3 regions of the Mesorhizobium sp. M0408 genome follow, and region 1 is predicted to be linked to each of the others. Evidence: predicted binding sites of a transcription regulator. Region 1 holds the regulator's gene; each other region holds the start of a gene.
The links. The regulator PhoB, encoded in region 1, activates phosphate uptake and scavenging genes when phosphate is short. The targets are predictions, from matches to a motif close to TGTCATNNANCTGTCAT.
Positions count from the first base shown of each region.

Region 2: NKI67_RS05320 (alkaline phosphatase D family protein) is a predicted target of PhoB. The motif match lies at 4,429-4,445, and genes of this name have one in related genera.
Region 3: NKI67_RS16295 (RNA degradosome polyphosphate kinase) is a predicted target of PhoB. The motif match lies at 3,259-3,275, and genes of this name have one in related genera.

Region 1 covers NZ_JAMYRO010000003.1:14,864-20,915, reverse strand. Annotated here, with positions in the region: gene pstC (phosphate ABC transporter permease subunit PstC) at 1-606, shown strand, start outside; gene pstA (phosphate ABC transporter permease PstA) at 610-1,461, shown strand; gene pstB (phosphate ABC transporter ATP-binding protein PstB) at 1,458-2,261, shown strand; gene phoU (phosphate signaling complex protein PhoU) at 2,294-3,001, shown strand; gene phoB (phosphate regulon transcriptional regulator PhoB) at 3,018-3,707, shown strand; gene NKI67_RS04030 (ROK family protein) at 3,717-4,961, opposite strand; gene xylF (D-xylose ABC transporter substrate-binding protein) at 5,248-6,052, shown strand, end outside.
Region 2 covers NZ_JAMYRO010000003.1:260,298-266,349, reverse strand. Annotated here, with positions in the region: gene NKI67_RS05335 (M48 family metalloprotease) at 1-184, opposite strand, end outside; gene typA (translational GTPase TypA) at 426-2,255, opposite strand; gene NKI67_RS05325 (hypothetical protein) at 2,454-2,735, shown strand; gene NKI67_RS05320 (alkaline phosphatase D family protein) at 2,782-4,356, opposite strand; gene NKI67_RS05315 (MFS transporter) at 4,642-5,925, opposite strand; gene NKI67_RS05310 (TetR/AcrR family transcriptional regulator) at 6,008-6,052, shown strand, end outside.
Region 3 covers NZ_JAMYRO010000012.1:127,650-133,701, reverse strand. Annotated here, with positions in the region: gene NKI67_RS16320 (cation diffusion facilitator family transporter) at 1-446, opposite strand, end outside; gene NKI67_RS16315 (metal-sensing transcriptional repressor) at 443-706, opposite strand; gene NKI67_RS16310 (TIGR02117 family protein) at 811-1,482, shown strand; gene NKI67_RS16305 (FAD-dependent monooxygenase) at 1,701-2,933, opposite strand; gene NKI67_RS16300 (zinc-finger domain-containing protein) at 2,953-3,198, opposite strand; gene NKI67_RS16295 (RNA degradosome polyphosphate kinase) at 3,348-5,549, shown strand; gene ppx (exopolyphosphatase) at 5,549-6,052, shown strand, end outside.

The DNA.
Region 1 (6,052 bases):
GAGCTGTTGGCCGGCATTCCTTCGATCATCTACGGCATCTGGGGCCTGTTCGTGTTCGCGCCGTTCCTGCAGACGGCGATACAGCCCTTCATCATCAACGTCTTCCACGGCGTGCCGGGACTATCCAGCCTTTTCGCCGGCCCTCCTTACGGCATCGGCCTTCTGACCTCGGCGCTGATCCTTGCCATCATGGTGCTGCCCTTCATCACCTCGATCACCAAAGACGTCTTCGATACGGTGCCGGCGGTGCTGAAGGAATCGGCCTATGGCATCGGTTGCACGACCTGGGAAGTGACCCGGCGCGTGGTCATTCCCTATACCCGCATCGGCATCATGGGCGGCGTCATGCTTGGCCTGGGCCGGGCGCTCGGCGAGACCATGGCGGTGACCTTCGTCATCGGCAACGCCCACCGCATCAGTGCCTCCCTGTTCGCGCCGGGCACGACGATCTCGGCGACCATCGCCAATGAATTCACCGAGGCCGACGGCGACCTCTACACCTCCTCGCTGGTTTCGCTCGGCCTGATCCTCTTCGTTATCACCTTCCTGATCCTTGCCGCCGCCCGCTATATGTTGATGCGGATCGACGCCCGTACGGGAGCCTGACCGATGTCGACATCCTCATCGCTCCACAGCCGCCGCAAAGCCAGGAATTCGGTGATGATGGCGCTTTGCGTCGTCGCCGCCGGCATCGGGCTTGCCTGGCTGGCGCTCATTCTCGGCGCACTGGTCTATAAGGGCACAGCCGGGCTTTCGCTCGCGGTCTTCACCGAGATGACGCCACCACCGGGCGAGGCCGGCGGCCTGCTCAATGCCATCGCGGGCAGCCTGCTGATGACGATCATCGCCGTTGTCGTCGGCACGCCGATCGGCGTGCTGGCGGGAACCTACATGGCCGAGTATGGACGCTTTTCGCGCATCACCACCGTCGTCCGCTTCATCAACGACATCCTGTTGTCGGCGCCGTCGATCATCATCGGCTTGTTTGTCTATGAGCTGATGGTGCGGCCAATGGGACATTTCTCGGCCATTGCCGGCGCCGTTGCGCTTGCCATCCTGGTCATTCCGGTGGTCGTGCGCACCACTGAAGACATGCTCAACCTGGTGCCGAACGCGTTGCGTGAAGCCGGTGCCGCGATCGGCGCGCCACGCTGGGTGGTGATCCGTTCGGTCGCCTACCGCGCCGCATTGTCCGGCATCGTCACCGGCATATTGCTGGCGATAGCACGCATTTCCGGCGAGACGGCGCCGCTGCTCTTCACCGCGCTCAACAACCAGTTCTGGAGCAGCAATATCAACGCGCCGATGGCCAGCCTGCCGGTGACCATCTTCCAGTTCGCTCTCAGCCCTTACGAGGAATGGCAGCAACTGGCGTGGACCGGCGCACTCATAATCACCCTGACGGTTCTGGGCTTGAGCATCCTCGCCCGCAGCCTTACCGGACGCAGAGAGGACAGATGACACAGATGTTGTCCCCAGACATGACGATGGCCGAAACGGTCGTCGAGAAGACGAAGATCGAGGTCAAGAATCTCAACTTCTACTACGGCCAGAGCAAGGCGCTGAAGGACATCAGCCTGTCACTGCCTGAGCGCAGTGTCACGGCCTTCATCGGCCCTTCGGGGTGCGGGAAATCGACGCTGCTGCGTGTGTTCAACCGCATCTATGAGCTCTACCCAAAACAGACGGCCGAGGGCCAGGTGCTGCTCGACGGCAAGAACATTCTCGACCGGTCGCAGGATCTCAACCTCCTCAGGACCAAGATCGGCATGGTGTTCCAGAAGCCGACGCCGTTCCCGATGTCGATCTACGAGAACATCGCCTTCGGCGTCAGGCTCTACGAGAACCTCGGCAAGTCCGAGATGGACGGCCGCGTCGAACAGGCGTTGAAGCGCGCCGCGCTGTGGAGCGAGGTCAAGGACAAGCTCAACGCCAGCGGCTTGAGCCTGTCCGGCGGCCAGCAGCAGCGGCTCTGTATCGCCCGCACCGTGGCCGTGAAGCCGGAAGTCATTCTGCTCGACGAACCGGCTTCGGCCCTCGACCCGCTGTCGACTGCCAAGATCGAGGAACTGATCGACGAATTGCAAGCCGACTATACGATCGTCATCGTCACCCACAACATGCAGCAGGCGGCGCGCGTGTCGCGCCAGACCGCCTTCATGTATCTGGGTGAACTGGTCGAGTTCGACCGGACCGAGAAGATCTTCACGTCGCCCCGCGAGAAGCGCACGCAGGACTACATCACTGGCCGCTTCGGCTGAGCCGTTCCGATCATGCATATGAGGACAGGACCATGGGCGAACACACAGTCGCTTCTTTCGACGAGGATCTCGAGCAGATCAGCAAGCTGATCCGCGACATGGCCGACCTCGCCGGTTCGATGGTCGGCGGGGCGACCAAGGCCCTGTTGAATTCCGACAACGTGCTGGCGCAACGCGTCGTTTCCGACGACGCCATCATGGATGCGCGTCAACGCGAACTGGACGACCGCGCCATCACCCTGATCGCCAAACGCCAGCCGATGGCCCACGATCTTCGCCATGTGGTCGGAGCGATCCGCATGGCGGGCGACCTCGAACGCATCGGCGACCTTGCCAAGAATATCGCCAAGCGCGTGAGTGCGGTCGGCCTCAGCGCCACGCCGCGGGACCTGTCGCATTCCATCGACGCGATGGCGCAGCTGGTTCTCATCCAGGTGCAGGGTGTCATCGAGGAATATGCTGCAGGCGATGCGGCCGCGTTGGCCAAGCTGCGTGCCGCCGACGAGCGCATCGACGTCAAATACACGTCCGTGTTCCGCGAGCTGTTGACCTACATGATGGAAGATCCGCGCAACATCACCGCTTGCACGCACCTGCTGTTCTGCGCCAAGAATCTGGAGCGGATCGGCGACCATGTCACCAACATCGCCGAAAATGCGTATTATGTGCTGACCGGCGAGCAATTGCCGGTCAATCGTCCGAAGCAGGACGAAACGACAATGTCCGCACCGGTGACATGATGGGGGTGCCCAGCCGATGATCGCACCACGCATAATGGTGGTGGAGGACGAGGAGCCATTGGGTGTGCTGCTCCGCTACAATCTCGAATCCGAAGGCTACCAGGTCGAGGTGGTGACACGCGGCGACGAAGCCGAGATCCGTTTGCAGGAGAATGTGCCCGACCTTTTGGTGCTCGACTGGATGATACCAGCGGTTTCCGGCATCGAGCTCTGTCGTCGGTTGCGGGTGCGCCCCGAAACCGAGCGGCTGCCGATCATCATGCTGACCGCGCGCGGCGAGGAGAGCGACCGGGTGCGCGGGCTTTCGACCGGCGCCGACGACTATCTGGTCAAACCGTTTTCGACACCGGAATTCATGGCCAGGGTCAAGGCGCTGCTGCGGCGCGCCAAGCCGGAAGTGCTGTCCAGCGTGCTGAAGGTCGGCGACATCGTGCTCGATCGCGAATCGCACAGGGTCTATCGCAAGAAGAGCGAAATCAGGCTCGGGCCGACCGAATTCCGGCTGCTCGAGTTCATGATGCGGCATCCGGGCCGTGTCTTCTCGCGCAGCCAGTTACTCGATAATGTCTGGGGCGAGACAATCTACATCGACGAACGCACCGTCGACGTGCATGTCGGGCGGCTGCGCAAAGCCGTCAACAACGGCCGGATGCCGGATGTCATCCGCACCATCCGCGGTGCCGGCTATGCGATCAGGGAAGATTGACCCGCCTGGTCAGGCTACGTTCTTTCTGACGCTGGGCCTCATTTGCGCGCCCGGCGCGAAAATCTCCTGGTCGACGAAGCTTAGCGCCCGCATCGCGCAGCCTTCGCGGATCAGCGGCAATTCGTTCGGCTCTGTATCGAAGGAGATCGAGTCCGAATGCTGGCCGCCGGCGGTCTGGGCGATTGCCTTCCGCAAGGCCGGCTCGATCAGATCGAAGGCGGCGGCACTGGCGCCGACCATCGCGACCGGTGCCGGATCGATCAGCGCGAACAGCGAGCCGAGACCGAAACCCAGCGCTTCGCCGGCCTTGCGGTAGGCCTCGCGTTCCGGCCCATCTTTCTCGCGCGCCCGGGCCGCCAGTGCTCGCATGTCGGCGTCGCTGACGTCGGCGATCGGTTCGCTTTCTTCGCTCATCTGCCTGGCGTTGCGCCAGATGGCGTAGTTGCCGGCATAGGCCTCGATGCAGCCGCGCCGCCCGCAACGGCAGAGCGCGCCGCCCGGACGATGGATCATGTGGCCAAATTCGCCACCCGAGGAATGCGTCCCGGTGAACAGTTCGCCCTTCAGCACCAGCCCCATGCCGATGCCATGCGAAAGCAGGATGGCGATGAAGTCGTCGCGATAGCGATCCGGATTGCGCCAGCGCAAAGCCACCGCCATCATGTTGCAGTCGTTCTCCACCGTTGCCGGGATGCCGAATTCGTCCTCCAGCATGTCGGCAAAGGCGATGTCGGTCTGCGGCGTGATCGGCGACCACAGCATGGCGCGTGCAGGGGAGTCGGTAATGCCCTGAATCGCCAGGGCGATGCGGGCGACACTGCGGACGTCAAGGTCTGGATCCTGCAGCCGGCGCCGGACGATGGCCATGCATTCACGGATCAGCTCGTCGCGCGGCATGGTCAGCGTGTCCAGCCGGCGCTGTTCCTCGGCGACCACCTGTCCCGTATAGTCGATAATGGCGGCCGACAGGAAATTCAGCGACAACACCACGGTCAGCACCGCCGCCGCTTCCGGGTTGAGGGCGAGGCCGACCTGCGGACGACCGCGTTTCAACGAAACGGGCTCACTTGCCTTGCTCTCGGCGAGGATGCCTTCCCGTATCAGGTCGGAAGAGATCGCCGATATGGTCGAATGACTGAGGCCGGTAGTAGCTGCGATCTCAGTACGCGATGGCTGGCCGGCCCGGCGCACCGCCGAGATCACCATCGCCCGGTTGCGCCGGCGCAAATCGTCATGGCGGATTCCGACCGACATTGTTTTGCTTTCCTCCCGGTTGCCGCGGCCGCTCATGAACCGGAAGCCGTCGGTAATGTCCGACAAATAGTGTCGGACGCAGGCAAATAGTGTCAGATGCAGGTGGCGCTGTCATCGTTTATTCCGACGCTCGAAAAAACTCGCAGAGTCATCAAAATCCATCAGAATCGATGTTGACAGCAGCCGGAGATCGGGCCAGTATTTTTTCGAGGCTCGAAAAAATTAGAGCTTCTAAGCTGGTCTTTGAGCCAATTGGTCACGCCGTACGCGGCGCAGGGAGGATATGATGAAGAAATTCACGACCGCCATTCTGGCGGGTGTCGCCATGACGCTGGCGCTGGCGTCGGTGGCGCAGGCTAAAGACAAGGTCATCGGCGTTTCCTGGTCGAACTTCCAGGAAGAGCGCTGGAAGACCGACGAGGCCGCAATGAAGGCGGCCATTGATGCCGCAGGCGACAAGTATATTTCCGCCGACGCACAGTCCAACCCCGGCAAGCAGCTCACCGACGTCGAGAGCCTGATCTCGCAGGGCGCCAGCGCACTGATCATCCTGGCGCAGGACGCCTCGGCCATCGGGCCGGCCGTGCAGAAGGCACTGGACGAAGGCATCCCGGTCGTCGGCTATGACCGGCTGATCGAGAACAAGGACGTGTTCTATCTGACCTTCGACAACAAGGAAGTCGGCCGCATGCAGGCCCGCGAAGTCTTCAAGGTGAAGCCGGAAGGCAACTACGTCTTCATCAAGGGTTCGGGTTCCGATCCGAATGCCGATTTCCTGTTTGCCGGTTCGATGGAGGTGCTGAAGGAGGCCATTGACGGCGGCAAGATCAAGAATGTCGGCGAGGCCTATACGGACGGCTGGCTGCCGGCCAACGCTCAGAAGAACATGGAACAGTTCCTGACCGCCAACGACAACAAGGTCGATGCCGTGGTCGCCGCTAATGACGGCACTGCCGGCGGCGTCGTCGCCGCGCTGACGGCGCAAGGGCTGGCCGGATCGGTTCCGGTTTCGGGCCAGGACGGCGACCACGCCGCGCTGAACCGCATCGCGCTCGGCACACAGACCGTGTCGGTGTGGAAGGATGCGCGCG
Region 2 (6,052 bases), 250 kb from region 1:
ATGCGTCTTCGTTGATATCGTGCAGAGCAGTAGCGAGGCCCGCCACAAGCGTTGTGATTTCGTGATGAGAAACCTTGCCTAGATCGATCCTTGCAAGTTCGTGCTCGATCGCTGCCAATACTGCATTGCCAAATCCAACAAGATTCTTGTGAGCAACGAGCCTTCGCCGCATGTCATCTTGCATAAGGCTCCGGACGAAAGCCAGAACGGCATTTCCCACACCCGGTTCCCCAACTTTACCCACAGCTAAACTACCGTGACAAAGAAGGAGAGAGCGAAAATATCATGGTATTGCGACGACTCCGCTGTAGCCCCTGAAGAGACACTGAGCGGCCGGCGCCACATTCCTTCTGGCGACAAGCCGTGTCCGCTCAGCGGGAAGGAACGCGTGTTTCGCCCCTCCATTCCGCCCAGAATAAAAGCTCTTACGCCGCGCCGACCACTTTCGCCGACTTTTCAAAACGCTTGCGCTCGTTCGGATCGAGATAGAGCTTGCGCAGGCGGATGGTCTTCGGCGTCACTTCGACCAGCTCGTCGTCCTGGATCCAGGCCAGCGCGCGTTCCAGCGTCATGCGGATCGGCGGTGTCAGCTTCACCGCCTCGTCCTTGCCGGCGGCGCGGATGTTGGTCAGCTTCTTGCCCTTGAGCACGTTGACTTCGAGGTCGTTGTCCCTGGAATGGATGCCGATGATCATGCCCTGATAGACCTTGACGCCGGGGTCGATGACCATCGGGCCGCGGTCTTCCAGGTTCCACATGGCGTACGCCACCGATTCACCCTGTTCGTTGGAGATCAGCACGCCGTTGGTACGGCCCGGCAGCTCACCCTTGTAAGGTTCATAGGCATGGAACAGCCGGTTCATCACAGCGGTGCCGCGCGTGTCGGTCAACAGTTCCGACTGGTAGCCGATCAACCCGCGCGTCGGTGCGTGAAAGACGATGCGCTGGCGATTGCCGCCCGAAGGGCGAAGCTCGACCATCTCGGCCTTGCGCTCCGACATCTTCTGCACGACGACGCCGGCATGCTCCTCGTCGACGTCGATGACGACTTCCTCGACCGGCTCCAGTAATTCGCCGCTGTCGCCCTTCTGCATGACAACGCGCGGCCGCGACACGGCGATCTCAAAACCTTCGCGGCGCATCGTCTCGATCAGCACGGCCAGCTGCAATTCGCCGCGGCCGGAGACGAAGAACGAATCCTTATCCGGCGATTCCTCGATCTTCAGCGCGACATTGCCTTCGGCCTCGCGCAGCAGGCGGTCGCGGATGACGCGGCTGGTCACCTTGTCGCCTTCGGTGCCGGCCAGCGGGGAATCATTGACCAGGAACGACATCGTCACGGTCGGCGGATCGATCGGCTGCGCATGCAGCGGTTCCGTCACCGACGGGTCGCAGAAGGTGTCGGCGACGGTGCCCTTCGACAGGCCGGCAATAGCGACGATGTCGCCCGCCTGCGCCTCGTCGATGGGCTGGCGCTCGAGCCCGCGGAAAGCGAGGATCTTCGAAATGCGGCCGGTTTCGACCTGGGTGCCGTCATGGTGCAGCACCTTGACAGCCTGGTTGGATTTCAGCGTGCCGGATTCGATACGGCCGGTGATGATGCGGCCGAGGAACGGATTGGCTTCCAGGATGGTGCCGATCATGCGGAACGGGCCGGGATGAACGGTCGGCGCCGGCACGTGCTTGATGACGAGGTCGAACAGCGGCGCCAGAGCCTGGTCCTTCGGACCTTCGGGGTTTTCCGAGACCCAGCCGTCGCGGCCTGAACCATAAAGGATAGGGAAGTCGAGCTGCTCGTCGGTGGCGTCAAGTGCTGCAAAAAGATCGAACACCTCGTTGACCACTTCGACGTGACGGGCATCGGGCCGGTCGATCTTGTTGATGACGACGATCGGCTTCAGTCCAACCTTGAGCGCCTTGCCGACGACGAATTTGGTCTGCGGCATCGGCCCCTCGGCGGCGTCGACCAGCACGATGGCCGAATCCACCATCGACAGAATGCGCTCGACCTCGCCGCCGAAGTCGGCGTGGCCGGGCGTGTCGACGATGTTGATGCGGGTGTCCTTCCAGTCGACCGAGGTCGCCTTGGCCAGGATGGTGATGCCGCGTTCCTTTTCGAGGTCGTTCGAATCCATGGCGCGCTCGGCGACGCGCTGGTTGTCGCGGAACGAGCCGGACTGTTTCAGAAGCTGGTCGACAAGGGTGGTTTTTCCATGGTCGACGTGCGCGATGATCGCGATATTGCGGATTTTCATGTTTCGGTCTCGGGAGCGTTGCAGGCAGCAGGCCAAAAGGCGCTGCCTCTTTCGGTTGGGCGGCTCATACAGGGTTTTTCGCAATTGCGAAAGAGGAGGCGAGCCACCAAATAAAGTCACCAAATCTTAAATGTCTTGGTGTGAAGTGGAATTATTAACCAAGGCGGAACCTTTCATGGTCCGGACAGTTCGAATTTCATGATCGAGATAGGCATCAAACTCCGGCCGATTTTGGCATGTACCGCGCTCGCCGTCCTCCTCGCGGCCGGCGCGGCGCAGTCGGCGGCGTCGTTCAAGGAGACGCGGTCTGCTTTGCCGTCCGACAAGCCGTCGGCGGAGCAGCTTTTTGCCGATGCTCCCGATGGCGTCGATCCGGTGGTGACCGGGCCGGTCAGCGCCGCCTTCAAGCAGCGGCAGCAAAATGCCGGATGCGACAGCGCCGTCTGGCCCAACATTCCCGTCGTCTGCTATCCCGATTGATATACGCACTACCCTCGGGCTGGCCCGAGGGTAGTGGCGCCGTCGCTCACGCCGACCGCACCGGATCGAGCGTGACCTTGTAGAGTTCGCTGTCGTCGCGATCCATCAGCCGCACCGTCAACTGCTCGGTGGCGCCATCGATTTCGACGAGCCCGAAGAACTGCAGGCCGGCCGAAGGCGCCAGGTTTTGACCCTGTTCGGCAGTTGGTGCCTTTATGAACTTCAGCTCCGGGCCGAATGTCATATCGAAACCATTAGGCCCGAACGTGCCGGAATGGATCGGACCCGAAACGAATTCCCAAAACGGATTGAAGTCCTGGAACTGCGCCTTGTCCGGATTGTAGTAATGCGCGGCTGTGTAATGCACGTCTGCGGTGAGCCAGACAGTGTTGCTGATACCCGCATTCTTTATATAGCGAAGAAGGTCGGCAATTTCCAGCTCACGCCCTTTGGCCGGGCCATTGTCGCCATTGCTGACCGCCTCGGCCCCTACCTTCTTGGTGCCGTCGTTCCAGACGACGAGGCCGAGCGGCATGTCGGCGGCGATGATTTTCCAGGTTGCGTTGGAATTCGCCAGTTCACGCTTCAGCCATTTGATCTGCTGTTCACCGAGGATGCGCGATTGCGGCGTCATCGTCTCCTGCATATCCGGACCGTTGGGGCCGCGGTAGGAACGCATGTCGAGGAAGAACACGTCGAGCAGCGGACCATAGGCGATCTTGCGGTAGACGCGGCCGGGCTCCGACGGCTCGTAACGGATCGTCGTCATTTCGTGGAAGGCGCGCGCCGCACGTGCCGTCAGCACATGGATGGATTTTTCAGTGTAGCGATCGTCGGCGCTCAGGTCCTTCGAGTCCGACCAGTTGTTCAGCACCTCGTGGTCATCCCACTGATAGAAGGTCGGACAGATGGCGCTGAGCGCCAGCACATGCCTGTCCATCATGTTGTATTTCCACTGCGCCCGGTATTCGTCCAGCGTCTCGGCAACCTTGCGCTTCTCGTCGATCAGCACTTTGTTTTTCCACTTGCCGCCGTTGGGCAGGTCGACCTCGTCCTTCATCGCACCATCGGCATAGATCGTATCGCCCGAATGCAGGAAGAAGTCGGGCGTGTGCTTGGCAATGGTGGCGTAGGTCTTCATGCCGGTCTCGTCGATGCCCCAGCCTTGGCCGGCGGTGTCGCCCGACCAAGCAAAGCGAATGTCGCGCTTCGAGGCAGGTGCCGTGCGGAAGCGGCCGACGACCGGCTCGGAAACGGCGTTGATGTCGGCAAGATCGGCCGCGACCATGCGGTAGAAGATGTCCTGGTCGGAGGCGAGATCGGTAAGCAGCCGCTTCACCGTATAATCGCTGGCCGGCGAGGTATCGAGCGGCGCCAGGCGGACGGCATTGGTGAAGCTTTCGGTCGGCGACACCTCGAACATGACGCGCGACGGCCGGTCGGTGCGTGTCCAGACCATGCCGCTGGTGGCGTCGACGTCGCCGGACTGGATGCCATGGGTGAAAGCCGGGCGCTGATTGGCGCGCGAGTAATAGGGAAGCGCGAGGCCCGAGGCGCCGACCAGGCCAACGGCGCTGGCCGACGTGACGAAAGCGCGCCGCGTCATCGAAATCTTGTTCATGGCTGTCTCCTGGATGGCATTGAACGTCGCCGCCAAGCTCCAGCTTCAATGTTTCAGGCACATTTCGAAACGATGAAGGTTTCGTAACAACCAACTGGAGCGCTAGCTCTTTCCTTCTCCCCTTGTTGTGGGAGAAGGTGGATTGGCGCGCAGCGCCAAGACGGTTGAGGGGTGCTGGACGGAGTGCCGGCGGTTCCAAGCTGGAACACCCCTCATCCGGCCGAGCTTCGCTCGGCCACCTTCTCCCACAAGGGGAGAAGGGAAAGCCGCACCGTTGGCGCACCCCTAAGCCGCTTGCGGTTCCGGGTCGAACGCCGGGCGGCTGGTGTTGATCAGCAGCGAGATGCAGGCGGCGGCTATTGCCGTCATACCGGCGATCAGGAAGGCAAGCTCGTAATTGCCTTGCAGCTCGCGCATGGTGCCGCCGAAGAAGGCCGCTGTCGCGGCGCCAACCTGATGGCCTGCGACGATCCAGCCGAAGACGATCGGCCCGCTGCGGTCGCCGAACGCCTCGTTGGAAAGCCTGAGCGTCGGCGGCACCGTGGCGATCCAGTCCAGTCCGTAAAACACGGCGAAGATGATCAGGCTGGTCGCCGAGAAGCCGGAATAGGGCAAATAGATCAGCGACAGGCCGCGAATACCGTAATAGACGCCGAGCAGCTTGCGCGGGTCGAAACGGTCGGTGAGCCAGCCCGACAGCGTCGTGCCGATAAGATCGAAGATGCCCATCATCGAGAGCAGGCCTGCAGCCTGCACTTCGCCAATGCCCATATCGCCGCAAAAGGCGATCAGGTGAGTGCCGACCAACCCGTTGGTGGTGAAGCCGCAGACGAAGAAAGTGGCGAACAGATACCAGAACACGCGCGTGCCGGCGGCGCGGCGCAGCGTGCTCAGCGTGTGCGAAAGGAAATTGCCTTGCGAGGCTGGCGGCACCGGCGGCACGTCGTCGGCATCGGCGCCATAGCGGACCATGCCGATCGACGCCGGGCGCTCCGGCACCAGCATATAGACCAGCGGCACCAGGCAGGCGGTGGCCACGGCAATGGCGATGGCGACCGGCTTCCAGCCGCCCGACTGGGCGAGCGAGGCGAGCAGCGGCAGGAAGACCAGCAGCCCGGTGGCACTGGACGCCGACATCAGTCCCATCACCAGGCCGCGATTGGTCTTGAACCAGCGGTTGACGATGGTCGCGCCGAGCACGGTGGCGACGGCGCCCGAGCTGACGCCGGAAAACACGCCCCAGGTGAGGAGCAGATGCCACGGTTTGGTCATCAACAGGCTGAGCGCGGTCGATCCCGACATCAACAGCAGCGCGGCAAGCAAGGTGCGGCGCAGCCCGATCCGCTCCATCAGCGCCGCGGCAAACGGCCCGGTCAGGCCATAGAGGAAGATGCCGGTGGCCGCCGCCAGCGACACCACGTCGCGCCGCCAGCCGAAACTGTTCTCCAGCGGCAGCATCATGACTGCCGGCGCCGAACGCAGGCCCGCTGCGATCAGCAGGCAGAGGAAGATGACGGCGACCACGACGAAAGCGTAGCGCTGGCCAAACGGGCGGGATTGAGCTATCATGTTACTGACCGGTACGTTGCAGGAGCGCGAAACATACGTACCGACCGGTAACATTGTCAACCAGCTAACCGGCAGACCAGGCATGAAAAGCATTGAACCAACGATCAAGGCGAATGACGCACCCCCG
Region 3 (6,052 bases), on a different contig from region 1:
TGTGTCACCACTTGTGGATTGATCAGCCTGTCGATGGCTTGGTAGGCAGCGACTACAGCGCTGAACAGGATGATGAGCACGATGATGATGCCGGCCAGATCCTCGCCCCGGCCCAAGCCATACATGAAGATCCGCGACGGCTTGCGCCGCGCCAGAACGAACGCAATCCATAGCGGGATCGCCGTGGTCGCATCGCCGATGTTATGGATCGTGTCGGCCAGCAATGCCACGCTCCCCGACAACGCAACCACGACCATCTGCAATGCCGCGGTGATGGCCAGGATCACGAACGACCATTTGATTGCCCAGATGCCCCGGTCGGTGGTGGCAATTGTCGCGTCGATGACGCCATGGCTGTGACCGTGCGGACCGTGATCGCCGTGATGATGTGCGGCGTGCGAGCCGAACCCGAGCCAGTCCAGAATGCGGGCTACGATGGCATTCATAGATACTTCGCCAGCTGCTTGAGTTCCGCCAGCGAGTTGCCGCCGGTTTCCACGCTGTCCGTCAGGCAATGCTCGATGTGATCGTTGATCAGCTCGCGCTTGGCGCTGCTGATCGCTTTTTCGACTGCATGAAGCTGCTGCGCCAGGTCAACGCAAGGGCGATGCGCCTCGATCATCGCCAGCACCGCCGCAAGGTGGCCTTGCGCGCGCTTCAGGCGCTTTATGATGGAAGGATGCGAGGCGTGGAGGTGATCTGACATGCTTGAGCATATCCTCCCGGGGAGGATATGCGTCAAGCTCTAAGTCAGCTGTGCAACGTTCGGAGGGGCTTCACCTTGAGCATTGCTTGTTCTATGCCTTTCCCATGAAGAAGCTTGCCCGTTTTCTTGGCCTGCTGGTCGTTGCAGCAGTCCTTGCGGTGGCGCTGGGCACGCTGCTGCCGCGCCCGCTCTGGCCGGCGGCCGTTGCCGATCCGATCGGCACAAGCCACCGTATCCTGGTGCTGCAAAATCCGATCCACACCGACATCGCCATCCCGGTCGACGACGATGTGCGCCGGCGCTTCCATTTCCTGGTCGATGCCGGCATTCCAGCAGACATGGCGGAGGTCCGCTACATCGTCTTCGGCTGGGGCGGCCGCGCCTTCTATCTGGAGACGCCGACCTGGTCGGAGCTGAAGGCGGTGCCGGTGATGAAGGCGCTATCGGTCGATGCCTCGGCAATGCATGTCGACATTTCCGTCGACATCGCCGAGCCGCATCGCGACGTCGCTGCCTTCGACATCGGCGAGGAGCGGTTTACGGCGCTGCTCGATTACATTGCGGCAAGCTTCCGGCAGGGGCCGAACGGGGCCATCCCGATCGAGAGTGCGGCCTATTCCCGCTTCGATCGGTTCTTCGAAGCCAATGGCCATTTCAACGCGCTGGTCGGCTGCAACACCTGGACGGCGGCGGCACTGCGCACGGCCGGGTTGCGCACCGGCTGGTGGAATCCGCTGCCGGCCTCGCTCGGCCTGTCGATGCGGCTTTACAATTGAAGAGGGTTCCGGCTGATCAACGCCGCGATCCTTCGCGCCCCCCTCTGTCCTGCCGGACATCTCCCCCACGAGGGGGGAGATTAGCGGCTTCGACGCCTTGCTAGGTCATGCAACCTTGAAGATTGGCGAAAGCCAATGTGATGGCCAATCTCCCCCCAAGTGGGGGAGATGTCCGGCAGGACAGAGAGAGGCGCTGTCCCGCCAGCCTGTCGTGCGTATCATCGCGCGCCATCGTCCAACGCCCGCCAGCCATAGAGCCAGTCGAGATCGGCGGCGAGTTTTTCGGGCGAGCGCATCGCCAGGAACAGGTTGCGGGCCATCGCCACCGGCCCGGCCGCATGCCAGGCGAGGCGATTGACGGCGCCGCGGCGGGCGACCTGGGCGACGCGCGGCCGCCGCGCCTGTTCCCAGGCGACAAGCGCGCTGCTGAGATCGGCAGGCGAGGTGGCAACGAAACCGGCAAGGGTTACCGCGTCTTCGATCGCCATCGCCGCGCCCTGTGCTGCAAACGGCGTCATCGCGTGCGCCGCATCGCCGGTCAGCGCGATGCCTTCCGGCGTCGTCCACCGCCGCTGCTCGACAATGTGGATCGGCCATGCCGTCCACGGCGCGGCCTCGTTCGCCAAGCGGACCAGCGCCGGCGCGGCGCCACGCATGGCGCTGGCGAGGATGGCGGGGTCGGCATGCCCTGACCAGCCCTCGGCGATGCGCTCGCCCTTGGTGAAGGCCGCGAGGTTGAAGGCAGTGCCACGGCTGACCGGATAGGCGACCATATGGAAGCCTGGATAGAGGAATGCGGTAACGCAATCGGGCGCACCGATCACCCTGAAGGCTTGTCCGGCGGGGCTGTCGGCGGCCACCGTGGCGCGCCAGGCAAGCTCGCCCGAAAACCGGCTTCTCCGGAAATCGGCTGCGTTGCGGGCAAGCGTTTCTCGCACCGACGACCAGACGCCATCGGCGCCGATCAGCAGACAGCCAGCCTCGACCGTGTCGCCATCAGCCGATGCAGTGACGGTAACACCTTTCGATCCGGCTGCGATGTCGGTCACCCGCGCGCCGGCGATCAGATCGATACCGGGCTGCTCCGAAACTCGCTGCATCAGCGCTGACTGCAGATCCGCGCGGTGGGCAACGAGATAGGGCGCTCCCCAGCGCGTTTCGGCCGCCTGGCCAAGCGGTACGCGCGCCAGCTTGCGCAGCGTGGCGGCATCCTTGAGCACGACCGCCTCCGGCCGCACCGCCGTCGGCAACAGCCGATCGAGTACGCCGAGCTGCCGTAGGATGCGCGTCGCGTTGGGCGAAAGCTGGATACCGGCGCCGGCAGCCTCGAGGTGCTGCGCCTGTTCGAACAGTTTTATCCGATAGCCGCGCTCGGCGAAGGCCAGTGCCGCGGTCAGCCCGGCGACGCCCGCCCCGGCGATGACCACCTGCCGGGACTGCGTTTCCTGCATCAGGCTTGTCGCGGAAGAATCAGGCGGCCTGGTCGAGATAGAGGCAGCCCGGCGGCTGCGTTTCCAACGCCTTCAGCTTCGGCGAATAGCGATAGAGCGTCGAGCAATAGGGGCAGACCTTTTCATTGTCGTCGCCCATATCGAGAAATACATGGGGGTGGTCGAAAGGCGGATTGGCGCCGGTGCACATGAATTCCTTGACGCCGATGTCGATTGCCGGATAGCCCGCATCGTTCTGGAAATGGGGAATGGAACCGCCTGCCATCGTCGTCTCCTGATCTTGTCGATTGCATCTGGATCATAACCCGTCTCTTTGCAAGATCGATGAAATGAAACTGTCGCAAAAGCCTGTCAGAGGATAAGTTAAGCCGGTTAAGGCTATGGTCGTCGAACGGTGTGGGAAGAGCGGAAACCATGAACGAACTGAAGCCGGTGCAGAACGAATTCATCACCGTCGAGGCGGCGAGCCGCGAAGGCGGCAATCCCGACCGCTTCGTCAACCGCGAGTTTTCCTGGCTGCAATTCAACCGGCGCGTGCTCGAAGAGTCGCTGAACGCCAATCATCCGCTGCTCGAGCGTGTTCGCTTCCTGTCGATATCGGCCGCCAACCTCGACGAGTTCTTCATGGTCCGCGTTGCGGGTCTTGCCGGCCAGGTGCGCGAGGGCATCGTGCTGAAGAGCCCGGACGGGCGCACGCCCGAGCAGCAGCTCGAACAATTGCTGCGCGAGGTCGAGCGCCTGCAGGAGGACCAGCAGAAAAGCCTTTCGGCGCTGATGCTGCTCCTCGACAAGGAAGGCATTGAAAGCATCACTCGCGAGGCGCTGAGCAAGGACGAGAAGGCCTGGCTGGAGGACCATTTCCAGGAGCAGGTATTTCCGGTGCTGACACCGTTGTCGATCGATCCGGCGCATCCGTTCCCGTTCATTCCCAATCTCGGTTTCTCGATGGCGCTGCAATTGCGCCATCGCAAGAACGGCGAGGAAATGAGCGCGCTTCTGCGCTTGCCGGTGGCGCTGAGGCGCTTCATCCGTTTGCCGGATCGCAAGCGCCATGTCCGCTTCATCCCGCTCGAGGAGGCGGTCGGTCTTTATATCGGCAAGCTGTTCCCAGGCTATGAGGTCAAGGGCTCCGGCACGTTCCGCATCATCCGCGATAGCGATATCGAGGTCGAGGAAGAATCAGAGGATCTGGTGCGACTGTTCGAGACGGCGCTGAAGCGCCGCCGCCGCGGTTCGGTCATCCGTATCGAATTCGACATGCTGATGCCGCCCGAACTGCGCGACTTCGTCGCCGGCGAGCTTGGCGTTTCGGCGAGCCGCATCAGCGTGCTCACCGGTCCGCTGGCGCTCAGCCAGATCTCGGAGATCGTCGCCGTCGCCCGCGACGATCTGAAATTCACCCCCTACAATCCGCGCTTTCCCGAGCGCATCCGCGAGCATGGCGGCGATTGCTTTGCCGCCATCCGCGAGAAGGACATCATCGTCCACCACCCCTACGAATCCTTCGACGTCGTGGTGCAGTTCCTGCGCCAGGCGATGGCCGATCCGGAAGTGGTGGCGATCAAGCAGACGCTCTATCGCACCTCCAACGACAGCCCGATCGTGCGCGCTTTGGTCGACGCCGCCGAGGCCGGCAAGTCGGTGACCGCGCTGGTCGAGCTCAAGGCGCGTTTCGACGAAGAAGCCAACATCCGCTGGGCGCGCGACCTCGAGCGAGCCGGCGTCCAGGTCGTCTTCGGCTTCCTCGAACTGAAGACCCATTCGAAAATGTCGCTGGTGGTGCGGCGCGAGGATGGCAGGCTGCGCAATTACGTGCATCTCGGCACCGGCAACTACCACCCGGTCACCGCGCGCATCTACACCGACCTGTCCTTCTTCACCACCGCCCCGACGATCGCGCGCGATGTCGCCCAGCTGTTCAACTTCATCACCGGCTATGCCGAGCCGGCCGAGCAGATGCGGCTGGCCATATCGCCGTTCACGCTGCGCGACCGCATCCTCAAGCACATTTCGGACGAGATCAGTCACGCGCTGGAGGGCAGGCCCGCCCGCATCTGGATGAAGATGAATGCGCTGGTCGACCCGATCGTCATTGACGCGCTCTATGATGCCAGCCGCGCCGGCGTCGAGATCGATCTCGTCGTGCGCGGCATCTGCTGCCTGAGGCCGCAGGTGCCCGGCCTGTCGGAGAACATAAGGGTGAAATCGATCGTCGGCCGCTTCCTCGAGCACAGCCGCATCTACTGCTTCGGCAACGGCCACGGCCTGCCCTCGGACGGGGCGATCGTCTACATCTCCTCGGCCGATCTGATGCCGCGCAATCTCGACCGCCGTGTCGAGACCATGGTGCCGATCACCAATCCAACTGTGCACGAACAGGTGCTCGGCCAGATCATGCTCGGCAACATCATGGACAACCAGCAAAGTTTCGACGTATTGGCTGACGGAACCTCCCGGCGCGTTGTGCTGGAGGAGGGCGAGGAACCGTTCAACGCGCAGGAATATTTCATGACCAATCCGAGCCTGTCCGGACGGGGCGATGCGTTGAAGTCGCATGCGCCCAAGCGCATCGCGCAGTTCAAGCGCCGCAAGAAACAGAACGCAGCGACGGGCTGATGATTTCAGCATCCCAGGGCCGGCTCCAGGACCGCCGACCGCTGTCCATCATCGATATCGGGTCGAACTCGATCCGTCTTGTCATCTATGAGGGGCTGGCGCGCTCGCCGACCTTGCTGTTCAACGAAAAGATGCTGGCCGGCCTCGGCCGCGGCATCGTTTCGACCGGAAAACTCGATCCCGAGGCGGTGACGCGCTCGATGGAGGAGTTCCGCCGCTTCCGCGCGCTCTCCGACCAGGCCGGCGCCGAGCGCATGTATGTGCTGGCGACCGCCGCCGCTCGCGAGGCCGTCAACGGCCCCGACTTCATCCACCGCGCCGAGGATGTGCTCAAGACCGAGATCCAGGTGCTGAGCGGCCGCGAGGAAGCCCATTATTCGGCGCTCGGCGTCATCTCCGGTTTCCACCCAGCCAACGGCATTGCCGGCGACCTTGGCGGCGGCAGCCTCGAACTGATCGACATTGACGGTGAGACGATCGGTGACGGCATCACGCTGCCGTTG